3 regions of the Kitasatospora sp. NPDC094015 genome follow, and region 2 is predicted to be linked to each of the others. Evidence: riboswitches for the same ligand, from Rfam matches in the RefSeq annotation. Region 2 holds a riboswitch; each other region holds the start of a gene.
What was found. A riboswitch is a leader RNA that binds a small molecule or an ion and turns the genes downstream of it on or off. The one in region 2 is predicted to bind cobalamin.
Positions count from the first base shown of each region.

Region 1 (4,124 bases), on a different contig from region 2:
CCGCGCAGCAGGGCGATCACGCCAAGGGCCTGGACCCAGGGCGAGGCGGCGCCGAGGAAGTCGCCGGCGGCGGTGCACTTCCCGTCCTCCCCGGCAGCGGTGCACACGTGGTCGGTGAGCGCGGCGAGCAGGTCGCGGCCGCCGAACGCGCGCGGGTTGCGGCCGGTGCTCTCGGCGACCAGCCCGAGCAGCGCGGCCGCCCGGGCGTCCGGCTTGCCGGCCGGTCCGTCGGGGAGCAGGAAGGCGTCGGTGTGCGCCTCCAGGAAGGCGACGACCTTGCGCAGGGCCGGGTCCTGGGTGCCGGCCGCGGCGAGCGCGATCGCGGTCAGCGAGGTCCGGGGCAGGTCGGGGCCCTCGAAGGCCCAGTTCTCCATGTGGTCGCCGTCGACCAGCCGGCCGGCCAGCCAGGCCGCCGCGGCGGCGGGGTCACCGGTGGCGGGCGGCGCGACGGTCGGGCTCGTGGAGGCCGACGCCGACGCGGAGGTCGACGCGGAGGCGGAGGTGGAGGTGGACGGTGAGGGGCTGGCCGGGTTCTTCGCCCGGACCGAGTCCGGGGTGAACGCGGGCGCGCCGCTGCTGCCGCCGACGTCGGTGCCGCCGTACACCCAGGCCTCGACCTCGCCCGGCTTCGGCTTCTGCGTGCCGGCGCCGAACTGGCTGTAGGACCAGGTGTCCTGGCCTGGCTCGGCGATCCAGTACGACCAGTACGCCGTCGCCTGCGGGGTGTTGACGCAGGGCTCCTCGGCGGCGGTCGGGTACTGGGTTCCGTTGCCGAAGGTGCTGCTGCCGAGGCGGCAGATGAAGGCGGGGCCGTCGTGCTCGGTGCCGGTGGTGGTGAACCCGGCGTTGTGCAGCAGGTTCATCCCGGTGGTGGGGTGGGCGTCGCAGCCGCGGACCACGCTGCCGCCCCAGTGGCCGAAGTCGACGGCGACCACGGCGCCGGTGGTGGCGGTGCACTCCTCGATCGGGTCGGCGGCGGCCCTGCTGGGGTGGCCGAGCAGCACCGTGCCGCCCGCGCTGACCGCGATGGCACTGGCGAGCAGCACGGACGCCAGCGTGCGCCCTCTGCTGCCCGGACTCGTACGACTGCTGCTGACCCTCACCGGCGACTCCCTGGTCGGTCGAGGCGGAGCACGACGGCGCAGCCGACCGGGCATCAGGGGAGGGCGCCCGGGTCAGACCGCGCCGTAGTCCGCGACGACGCACGTGTTGCTGACTTGCTCCTCGGCGCAGGCATTCCGGCTCACCCGCCACGAGTTGCGGGTCCACGGTTGCGGGTCAGCGCCGGACTTGGACCGGCTTCCCCTGACTGCCAAGGGTGAAAACCGGTTCATCAGACCACGCGGCGCAGCGGGGCGTCAACGAGGCGTCATGTCGCCTTCGACACCTCGTGAGCGGGCCCGACCTGCGATAGCGTCCCGGGTGGCCGAGTGGGGGAACCTGGTGCGAATCCAGGGCTGACGCGCAGCGGTGTGGGGCGGATCGACGCTCCGAGCCCGAATGCCCACCCGGCGCGCACCACGAGCGAAAGCCAGCCCACGCGACCCGGGCGGCGGCCCCCGGCGGCGCGCGGCCCTCGATCGGACCGCCCGCGCGGGACCGGTCGGCGCCCACCACCCAAGGAGCCCGACCGTGCCCCTCCGCCACTCCTCCGCCACCGTCGTCGCGCTGGCGGCCGGCGCCCTGCTGCTGTCCGCCGTGCCCGCCGGCGCCACCGCCTCCCCCGCGCAGATCGCCACCTCCAAGAGCACCGGCGTGACCTACCTGAAGTCGCTGCAGGCCGCCGACGGCAGCTACGTCACCGGAGGCGGCCTCTCGAACGAGTGGGCGTTCAGCGCGCTGGCCGCGGCCGGCACCGCCGCGGTCGACGTCGCCCCCGGCGGCGACACCAGCAAGAACGCCCGTACCGTGTACCGCAACCAGCTCGCCGCCACCACCTGGCCGAGCGCCTCCCCCGTGGTCACCGACTACGAGCGCGCCACCCTCAACGCCTACGCCGCCGGCATCGACCCGGCCCGGGTCGGCCCCGGCCGCAACCTGATCGCCGACCTCGCCGCGTACTGGCAGACCGCCGAGCCCGGCTACTACGGCCCGTCCGCCAACTTCAACGGCACCGTCTTCGGCTTGCTCGCCCTCGGCGGGGCCCGTACCCAGGGCGGCACCCAGCGCGTCCCGCAGGCACTGATCGACGCCACCGTGACGGCCGTCCGGGCCAACCAGCACAACGACGGCGGCTGGAACTACGGCAAGGCCGCCGGGAACCCGACCGCGCTCGCCCAGGGCAGCGACATCGACATGACCGGCGCCGCGATGGCCTCGCTGTGCAGCAGCGGCGTCCCCGGCACCGACGCCGCGATCGTCGCCGCCAAGAACTTCCTCAAGGGCAAGCTGATCTCCTCCGGCGCCTTCAACTCCATGTTCGGCGCCAACACCGACTCCAACGGCTGGGCGGTCTCCGGGCTGAACGCCTGCGGGATCAACCCGCAGGGCGCCGACTTCACCAGCGGCAGCGGCAGGACGCCGATCGACTTCCTGATCGCCCAGCAGTTCAAGCCCGCCGGTGGCTTCAAGTACCTGCCCACCGACACCTCCCCCTCCCCCTACGCCTCGGTCGACGGGCTGCGCGCCGTCACGGGCGCCGGCTTCACCGCCGCCCCGCCCGCCCCCACCACCGCCGGTGCGCCCACCTGGGTCGCCACCACCGCCTTCACGGCGGGCACCGCGACCCGGGTCGCCCTGGTCGTCGACAACGGCACCGGCACCGCCGGGCTGAAGGTCTGCGCCGTCACCCTCACCCCGACCGGTGGCACCACCACGCTGGGCGCCGTCCTCGACGCCGCCGCCACCGCGACCCCGAGCGGCTGCGTCACCTCGGTCACCCCGTCCACCGGCGGCGGCACCGTCACGGCGCTCAACGGCACCGCCAACAGCGGCGGTTCCACCTGGAAGGCGAGCCTGGACAACGCCGCCGCCACCGCCGCGACCCGGGCCACCGTGGTCAACGTCGGCGACACCGTCTCGCTGCGCTACGGCAGCTGACCGAGCGGCAGCAGGTCGGTGCGGCAGCACTCCGGCCGGGACCGCGCATGGTCGGGCACCGGACCCCGGGCCCGGCGCGCGCGGTCCGCCTCCGCTCCGGCGCGCACCGCGGCGTGCACGGCGCGGGCGACCCGCGCACCCCAGGGCGAGCGCGGACCGCCGAACGGTTCCGCGTCCTCGCCCGGGCGGGCCTGCCGGACGGCGACGCAGACCGCGTCCGACGGCGTCCCCGAGCAGTCGTAGCCGGCGTCCAGCAGCGCCTGCACCTTCGCCTCGGTGGCGGTGGCCAGCAGGTTCACCAGGCCGGCGTCGGACAACGCGGCGGGTACGGCGACCAGGATGTTCACGGTGCCCGGGACGAAGGCGGGCCGCTGCGGGGGCGCCTTCGTCGGCTCGCTCCCGGGTTCCGGCGCGGCGGCCCAGGCGGGCACCCCGACGCCGGCGGTCACCACGGCGGCGGCGCCGCCGTCGCACGCCCAGGTCATCCGGTCCACCTCGGCGGCGGTCATCAGGCCCGCCCCCGGCCCGGCCAGCCCCTGCGCGGCGGCCAGCTCGGCCAGGTGGCGATCCGGATCCATCCGGCCGTACCCGGCCCTGACCTGCGCGTTGACCACCCACTCCCGGTCGCCCAGCCCACCGCCGAGCACCGCACTGCTGACCATCCGCCAGCCCGGACCGGCCCGCCACACCAGCAGGTGCCGGCAGGCCCCGTCCTCGGGGCGGCACGCCCGCTCGATCAGCACGCGGCCCGCCGCATCAGTTCCACGAAACGCTCCACCTTCGACTCGGACCGCCCAGGGATCGGGCCCACCCGACCCTACCGAGCGCCGGGCCGACGGCGGATCATGCCCACAAGGGGCGGCGCTGTTCCGCCCCTGCATCGCACCGAGGGGGACAATATTCCGATGAACAGGTTCCGATGGATCGCAGGCTGCTACGTGACAACCTGACGCCCCCTTCCACAGGCGGCACACCCCCAGGGGCGCGAGGAACTGCACGAACCGGAAGCCCACCCCGCCGCACCCGAACCCCGACGACCACCCCCACCCCACCCCCAGGGGCGCGGGGAACTGCGCGAACCGGGA
Region 1 covers NZ_JBEOUL010000028.1:81,388-85,511, reverse strand. The annotation lists gene ABT014_RS27225 (prenyltransferase/squalene oxidase repeat-containing protein) at 1-1,046, opposite strand, end outside; cobalamin riboswitch at 1,212-1,358, opposite strand; cobalamin riboswitch at 1,404-1,526, shown strand; gene ABT014_RS27220 (prenyltransferase/squalene oxidase repeat-containing protein) at 1,633-3,039, shown strand; gene ABT014_RS27215 (adenosylcobinamide amidohydrolase) at 3,027-3,782, opposite strand.
Region 1: linked by a shared signal. The riboswitch ahead of ABT014_RS27220 (prenyltransferase/squalene oxidase repeat-containing protein) and the one ahead of ABT014_RS08515 (ribonucleoside-diphosphate reductase subunit alpha) in region 2 are both predicted to bind cobalamin.

Region 2 (4,124 bases):
GCCGATCATGTGCCGCTCGCCCTCGCTCAGCTTGGCGAGGTCGGCGACGTCGGAGTGCAGGTCCACCTCCTCCACGGTCCAGGTGTTCTTGATCGCGTCCCGGTACCGGTCGTAGAACGACGGGTAGCGCATCGGACGCAGGGTCAGCTCGAAGCCCGGGTCGAGCAGCATCTTCTCGCGGCTCGCGGTCGGGTCGACGGGGGCGGTGCTCACTGGCAGGCCTCGCAGGACTCGGGGTTCTCCAGGGAGCAGGCGAGCGCCGCCTCCTCCTCCGGGGACAGGGTCGGGGTGGGCACCGGCACGGGGGCGGCGGTGCGGGCGGCGCCGGACGCGGCCTGGGCGATCCGGGTGGCCGGACGCGAACGCAGGTAGTAGGTGGTCTTCAGACCGACCTTCCAGGCGTAGGCGTACATCGAGCTGAGCTTGCCGATGGTCGGCGCGGCCATGAACAGGTTCAGCGACTGGCTCTGGTCGATGTACGGCTGCCGTGCGGCGGCCAGGTCGATCAGCGCGCGCTGCGGCAGCTCCCACGCGGTGCGGTAGAGCGAACGCACGCCGGCCGGCAGCCAGTTGAGCTCCTGCACCGAGCCGTTGGCCTCGCGCAGCGCGTCCCGGGTCTGCTGGTCCCAGACGCCGAGCTCCTTGAGCTCGCGCACCAGGTACGGGTTGACCTGGAGGAACTCGCCGGACAGCGTCTCGCGCTTGAACAGGTTGGAGACCTGCGGCTCGATGCACTCGTACACGCCGGCGATCGAGGCGATGGTCGCGGTCGGCGCGATCGCCAGCAGCAGCGAGTTGCGCAGGCCGGTGGTGGCGATCCGGGCGCGCAGCGCGTCCCAGCGCTCGGTCCACTGCGGGGCGGCGTCGAAGTGGTCGATGTGCAGCTGGCCGCGCGCCGCGCGGGTCTCCGCGTACGCGGTGTGCTGACCGAACTGCTCGGCCAGCTCGCTGGAGCGCTCGTAGGCGGTGAGCATGATGCGCTCGGAGATCAGCGTGGACAGCCGCTTGGCCTCGGCCGAGTCGAAGTCGATCCGGAGCTTGAAGAAGACGTCCTGCAGGCCCATCACGCCCAGGCCCACGGGCCGCCAGCGGGAGTTGGAGTTCCCGGCCTCGGGGGTCGGGTAGAAGTTGATGTCGATGACCCGGTCCAGGAAGGTCACGGCGGTGCGCACGGTGGCGTCCAGCCGGTCCCAGTCCATCGCGCCGAGCAGGTCCTCGACCGAGGCGCCGTCCGCCACGTGCGAGCCCAGGTTGACCGAGCCCAGGTTGCAGACCGCGGTCTCGGAGTCGTCGGTGACCTCCAGGATCTCGGTGCACAGGTTCGAGGAGTGCACCGTGCGGCCGGGCAGCGCGGTCTGGTTGGCGGCGCGGTTGGAGGCGTCCTTGAAGGTCATCCAGCCGTTGCCGGTCTGCGCCAGGGTGCGCATCATCCGGGCGTACAGGGTCTGCGCGGGGATGGTGCGGACGGCCTTGCCGGCCTGCTCGGCCTTCAGGTACGCCTCGTCGAACTCGGCGCCCCAGAGGTCGACCAGCTCGGGCACGTCGGCCGGCGAGAACAGCGACCAGTCGGCGTCGGCGTTGACCCGGCGCATGAACTCGTCCGGGATCCAGTGCGCCAGGTTGAGGTTGTGGGTGCGGCGGGCCTCTTCGCCGGTGTTGTCGCGGAGCTCCAGGAACTCCTCGATGTCGGCGTGCCAGGTCTCCAGGTAGACGCAGGCCGCGCCCTTGCGCCGGCCGCCCTGGTTGACGGCGGCGACCGAGGAGTCCAGCGTGCGCAGGAACGGCACGATGCCGTTGGACTGGCCGTTGGTGCCGCGGATCAGGCTGCCGCGCGAGCGGATCCGGCTGTAGGACAGGCCGATGCCGCCGGCGTGCTTGGACAGCCGGGCGATCTGCGCGTAGCGCGAGTAGATCGAGTCCAGGTTGTCCAGCGGCGAGTCCAGCAGGTAGCAGCTGGACATCTGCGGGTGCTTGGTGCCGGAGTTGAACAGGGTCGGCGAGGACGGCAGGTAGGAGAGCGCGCTCATCAGTGCGTACAGCTCGGCCACCTCGCGCACCGACTGCTCGCTGTCGCCGACCGCCAGACCGGCCGCCACGCGGAGCAGGAAGTGCTGCGGGGTCTCGATCACCTTGCGGGTGATCGGGTGGCGCAGCAGGTACCGGGACTGCACGGTGCGCAGGCCGAAGTACTCGAAGCGGTCGTCGCCGCGCTGGTCGATCAGCGCGTCGAAGGCGTCCGCGTGCTTGGCCACGAACGCGGCGGTGGTGTCGCCGATCAGGCCCTCGGCGTGGCCGACGGCGATCGAGGCGGAGAACGAGAGGGCGCCCTGGCCGATCGCCTCGTCCGAGATCTCCAGCGCGAGCAGGCGGGCGGCCAGCTTCGAGTACTGGGGGTCCTCGGCGATCATCGACGCGGCGGCCTCCACGGCCAGCCCGCGCAGCTCCGCGAAGTCGGAGCCGGCGTGGCGGCCGCGCAGCGCGGCGGCGGCGACGTGGCCGGGGTCCACCTGGGGGAGGTCGGTGCTCCGGTCGGTGAGCAGCCGGAGCAGCGCGGCACCGGGATCGGTCTGGGCGACGGAGGCTGAACCCTGGGACGGCAGGGCGACTGAGGCAGCGACGGTCAAGGCGCACTCTCTCCTGTGGCGGCGGCGGACGAGATCAGCCGGACCGTCTCGGACAGGGCGGAGCGGCACGCCGAAATCACCAGGCGCGCGTGGTCCCACCCCGGCCCACCCGCGAGGCCCGGACAAGTACTGCGGTGCTGCAAGGCATCTGCGGGGAAGCCGTGTGGCACACCGTCGGCAGGTCTCGGACTCGCGGGTCAAGGTGTTGCGAAGCCCGCTCACCGTTGCGGGGCAGTCCCGGACTCCCACCGGGTTCCCCTGCGTCGACAGCGAGAGCGAGCATACATGTTGTGGGCGGGCTCAGGATGCGCCACCAGATGTAGTGCCGCGTGTCGTGGTCGCTCGATCGCGTTGCGCCACGGGGTCGGCCGCCGGACGGGCCTCAGAATGTGATGGAGTAGACGATCACGTCGATCCCGGGCGCCGGCTCCCAGTCCCGCTCCGGGGTCCGCCGGAAGCCCAGTCGTTCGTAGACGCGGTGCGCCGCGGTCATCTGCGGGCGGGTGGAGAACGCCATCCCGGTCAGCCCGAGCTCGCGGCTGCGGGCCATCGCGGCGCGCACCAGCGCGCTGCCGGCGCCGCGGCCGCGGGCCGCCCGCGCGACCGCCAGCATCCGGATCTCGCCCTCGTGCGGCTCGGCGATGTCCGCCCACGGGTTGCCGCCCGCGGCGAAGGTCACGCAGCCGAGCACGGCTCCCGGTCCGCCGGCCGGGTCGAGGGCGACGAGCAGTTCGGCCTCCTCGGACCGCCGCCGGGCGTCCCCGAGGAGCTCGGCGTACGGGCCGTCGGGCTTGCTGTGGCCCTCGCCGACGTAGACCTCGACGCAGAGCGCTCCGGCGGGGGCGAGGTCCTCCTCGCGGGCGGGACGGATGACGAGATCGGTGGCGGCGTCCATGCCCCCAGTCTGCCGGTGGCCGGCCCGGGGGCAGCGGGCAGGGTGCCGGGCCGGGCGGGGCGCCCGGAGCCGGTCAGGGGCCCGGCCAGGGCGCGGGGCGAGGTGCCGTGCAGCCGGTCCGGGAGGTCGGGGTCGGCCGGACGGCCGCCGGGGCGGTGCCAGTTGTCCCGGCCGTGCCGGCCGGTGCGGTCCAGGTCGCGCCCGACCAGCAGGCCGAGCAGGCCGAAGCCGCCGACCGCACCGGCCAGTGCGAGCACGCCGAGCAGGGATGAGGAGGTCATGTCTCCACCTTCGCCGGGCCCCGGCCGGGCCACGAGTGGCAGAAATGCCCACTTGCCTCGAAAACCTGCCACCGTCATCCTGGAGCCATGCTGAAGAACGTGGTCACCGTGGTGCTGGAGGAGATCCACCCGTTCGAACTGGGGGTCGCCTGCGAGATCTTCGGCCTGGACCGCAGTGACGACGGCCTGCCGGTCTACGACTTCGCGCTCGCCTCGGCCCGCCCCGGCCCGCTGCGCACGCACGCCGGCTTCAGCGTCGACGTGCCGCACGGCGTGGAGCGGATCGCGGAGGCCGACCTGGTGATCGCCGCCGCGACCGGCATC
Region 2 covers NZ_JBEOUL010000005.1:115,657-119,780, forward strand. The annotation lists gene ABT014_RS08510 (ribonucleotide-diphosphate reductase subunit beta) at 1-171, opposite strand, end outside; gene ABT014_RS08515 (ribonucleoside-diphosphate reductase subunit alpha) at 210-2,624, opposite strand; cobalamin riboswitch at 2,784-2,913, opposite strand; gene ABT014_RS08520 (GNAT family N-acetyltransferase) at 3,007-3,519, opposite strand; gene ABT014_RS08525 (hypothetical protein) at 3,627-3,791, shown strand; gene ABT014_RS08530 (helix-turn-helix domain-containing protein) at 3,888-4,124, shown strand, end outside.

Region 3 (4,124 bases), on a different contig from region 2:
GCGCGGCGCCGTCACTCCCGATGCCGCGCAGTTCCCCGCGCCCCTAGGGGTGGTTGCCCGCACGTGGGTGCCTTCAGGGGCGCGAGGAACTGCGCGCTGCGGAAGGCGCGATACCGTCACTTGCGACGTCGCGCAGTTCCCCGCGCCCCTGCGGGTCGGGGTCGTCCTCATGAGCGGTGTCGCTTCAGGAGGGCCGCCGCCGAGGTCGTCGCCAAGGCGAGGAGGCCGACGCGGCGGGAGAGGGTGCAGGCGCGGTCGATGTCGTCCACGGTGACCGGCCGGAGTTCGGCCCCCAGGACCGGCCGGTGCTCGGTCCGCGTCCCGTACTGGAGGGTGCCCCCGAGCCGTACCCCGAGCGCCCCGGCGAACGCCGATTCGGCCTGGCCCGCGTTGGGGCTGGGGTGGGAGGAGCCGTCCCGGCGCCAGATCCGCCAGGTGCGGCCGGGTTCCGGTGAGGCGGCGACGGTGAGCAGGGCGGTGAGCCGGGCCCCGGGCCAGCCGGCCACGTCGTCGAGCCGGGCGGAGGCCCAGCCGAACCGCGCGTACCGGGCCGAGCGGTGACCGACCATCGCGTCCAGCGTGTTGACGGCCCGGAAGGCGAGCAGCCCGGGCGCCCCGGCCACCGCGCCCCAGACCAGCGCGTTGACCACCGCGTCCGCGGTGTTCTCGGCGACCGACTCGACCACGGCCCGGGCCAGTTGCTGTTCGTCCAGGCCGCTCGGATCGCGCCCGCACAGGTGCGGCAGCCGTTCCCGCGCGGCGGTCAGGTCGCCGGCCCGCAGCGCCCCGGCGACGGTCTCCGCCTCCCGGGTGAGCGAGGTGCCGCCGAGCACGGTGAAGGTGGCGGCGGCGGTGAGCGCGGTGCGGCCCAGCGGGGAGCGCCGCAGGGCCCGGTCGGCCAGCGCGGTGCCGGCCGCGACGGCGCCCACGCAGACGGCGGTGTACAGCGCGCCGGCGCCCCGGTGGTCGCGCCACAGGGCCCGCTCCAGGCGGCCGGCGGCCGTGCCGAACAGGGCGACCGGGTGGCCGCGCCGCGGGTCGCCGTAGCGGGCGTCCGCGAGGTGGCCGAGGGCGGCGCCGAGCAGGTGGGGGGCGGCCGCGCTCAGCCGGCGCACGGCGCAGCGAGCGGAGCTCGGTTCGGGGCAGCCTGCATGGCTCGCGTGTCCTCACTCAGGGTCCGCGCCCTGGATCGACGAACGGCGGCGAGAGTCTCCTGGCTTCCGGGTCGGACGCACCCCCGCGTCCCGGCCGAGGGCGGCCGGGCCGAGCGTGCTCCCCGGTGACAGTGGCGGGACCGCGCCGGATTCGCACCGGCTTCCTCTCCTTGCCTCCGTATGGCCCAAGGATCTGACCACGGGCCCGGACCGGGAGTCAACCGGTCCGCCGGAGGCCTTGATCACACGTCATCACCCCAGCTCACCGGGGTCGCCGAAGGGTGCTGCGGAGGCCCGGGGACGCTCCGGCGCGCTACCCGCGTAGCTTGCGCCCGGCGGCGGCCGCCGTCACTACCTCCGAGTAGTGCGGCCGTTCGGAGGGCCGGGGCTGTGTGATCGGCCAGTCCACTGTCCGACCGTCCAACCGGGCTTCGTGTGTTCGGCGGGTACAGCGCGGGCCGCGCCGCCCCTAGCTTCGTGGCATGCGACGAAGACAGCCCGAACCGACGCCGGTGCCGTTCTCCCCGGCGGCCGCCCGTGCCCACCGCGCCGGGCTCGGCCTGACCCCGGACCAGGTGGTCGAGGGGATGGCCGCGCACGGGGTGCGGCTGCTGCCCGCCCATGTGATCGGGTGGGAGACCGGCGGGATCCGGCCGTCCGAGGAGGAGTTCATCGCGCTGGCGCGCGCCCTGTGGTGCCCGCCGGCCCAGCTGATGGGCGCCCCGCCCGACGGACTGCGTGACTTCCGGGTCGCCCGGGAGCTGAGCCAGGAACAGGCGGCCCGCCGGATCGGCGTCACCGAGCAGGCGTACCGGAAGGCGGAGGACACCGGCCGGTGGACCGGGGACGCGGAGCAGACCCGCGCGCTGGCCCACGTGCTCGGCCTGGGCCTGCGCACGCTGGTCCGGATCACCCATCACCAGGACGACCTGGAGCAGCGGCTGCGCCAGGTGGTGCAGGGCCGCTGGCAGGCCCAGCTGAAGCCGGTGGCCCGGCTGGTGCCGGTCGACCGGGAGGTGCTCGCCGAGGTCCTGGCCGAACTGCAGGGGGAGTACCAGGTGCCGATGCACTGGGGCGCCGCCACCCCGGCCGCCGCGGAGCCGTCGCGCCGCCCGCCCGCCGCGCGGTTCTGGGAGCTGCTCGCCGGACGTTCCACCGAGATCCCGGTCTGAGGCCGCGCGGGGCGTCCGGCCCCTCGAACGGCCGCTTCCGGTGGCTGCGCCGGGGCGCGGGCGGTGGACTGGGACCGTACCGCGTCCGATCCGCGACCAGCATCCGGGGAGCAGTATGCGTTGGGGTACCGCCGCCATCGTGGCAGCAGCCGCCGTCGGGGCCGGGGCGGCGGCCGGTCTGCTGCTCGGCCGCAAGGTCTCCGAGCGGGTCCTGCGCCCCGGCGTCGAGCCCGGCGGCGCCCGCCCCGCGCTGCGGGTGCACGCCCTCGCCCCCGGCCTGGTGACGCTCAGCCGGACCCCGGACTCGGTCCGCCCCGGCCGCTACGGCCTGGAGTGGGGCGAGGGCGGCCACGCGGTGGTCGGCGAGGTGGTCGCCACCGGCGTGCAGACCGTGACCCGCCGGCTGGAGCGGGCCGAGCTGGGCACCCTGGTCACCGGCACGGAGGTCCGGCTGACCCCCCGGGTGTACGTCGGGGACCCGTTCCGCGCGTTCGGGATGGCGTTCACCGACGACGCGGTGACCGGTGAGCTCGGTCCGCTCCCGGCCTGGTTCGTCCCCGCCGTCCGCGGGACCTGGATGATCCTGGTGCACGGCCCCGCGGCCGACCGCACCCAGGCGCTCCCGGTCATGCCGCTGCTGCACTCGCTCCAGCTGCCCACCCTCACCGTCACCTACCGCGGCGACCGCGGCGCACCGGGCTCCCCGGACGGCCTCGGGCACTTCGGGGAGACCGAGTGGCGGGACGTGGAGGCGGCGATCCGCACCGCGCTGGCCTCCGGCGCGGGCCGGGTGGTGCTGTACGGCTGGTCGCTGGGCGCCACCATCGCGCTCCAGGCGGCCGCCCGCTCGGACTGGCGGGAGTCGGTGAGCGGGCTGGTGCTGGACTCCCCGGTGCTGGACTGGCCGGCCACCGTGCGCCGGGTGGCCGCCCGGACGGGGGCCCCGGCCCCGGTGGCCGAGCTGGGCGCGCTGGCCGCGCAGGGCCGTTCGGGGGTGGACCTGGCGGACTTCGCCCGGCTTGCCGACGGCAGCGACCTGCACGTGCCGGTGCTGCTGCTGCACAGCCCGGACGACGCCGTCGCCCCGTACGCGGCCGCCGAGAAACTGGCCCGGCGGCGGGAGAACCTGGTGAGCCTGTGCAGCGTCCCTGATGCTGGGCACGCCGCCCTGTGGAACGCCGACCCGGACCGTTACCTGGAGCACCTGCGACGCTTTCTCACCCCACTGCTCTGAGAGTCACCGCTCCTGGGCCCGCCGCACTGCGCCCATCGCGCTGGGCCCACCGCTCCGAGCCACGGCGGCGCCGGTGGGCCGGAATTGTTTGTCGTGTACGGGGCGGATGTCAAGGGTTCCGGGCCCGGTTTGCGGGCCCTTGCCCGAATCCGGGACGGGTTCCGGGCCCCCGGCGCCAAAGACGCGCCGCACCCGATGTGACAGAACGCCCGTACAAGGGGAAGACTGCACGGCGTGACGTCTCGGAACCCGCGCGACCGTGATGCCCCGCTCCAGCCGACGATCCGTACCGGTGCGACGGTCACCCGTCTGCCAGGCACGGGCAGCCGTGCCGACAGCGCAATCCAGGGCAGCCCCGCCGCAGCCCGCCGCCGTACCCCCCAGCCCAAGCCCGGGCGTGGCAGGGTACCCGTACCCGACGGCTTCCCCGCCCCCGCGGAGCTGGCCCCGCTCGCCCGGCGGATGCTCGCCGACGCGGTCCGGATCGCCCGCTGGGCGGGCGAACTCGGCGAGGTCGACAAGCGCGGGGAGCTGCTGCCCGAGGACGCCCGGGCGGCCGGGCTG
Region 3 covers NZ_JBEOUL010000026.1:76,271-80,394, reverse strand. The annotation lists gene ABT014_RS26260 (cobalamin biosynthesis protein) at 168-1,106, opposite strand; cobalamin riboswitch at 1,185-1,347, opposite strand; gene ABT014_RS26255 (helix-turn-helix domain-containing protein) at 1,637-2,326, shown strand; gene ABT014_RS26250 (alpha/beta hydrolase) at 2,442-3,560, shown strand; gene ABT014_RS26245 (hypothetical protein) at 3,795-4,124, shown strand, end outside.
Region 3: linked by a shared signal. The riboswitch ahead of ABT014_RS26260 (cobalamin biosynthesis protein) and the one ahead of ABT014_RS08515 (ribonucleoside-diphosphate reductase subunit alpha) in region 2 are both predicted to bind cobalamin.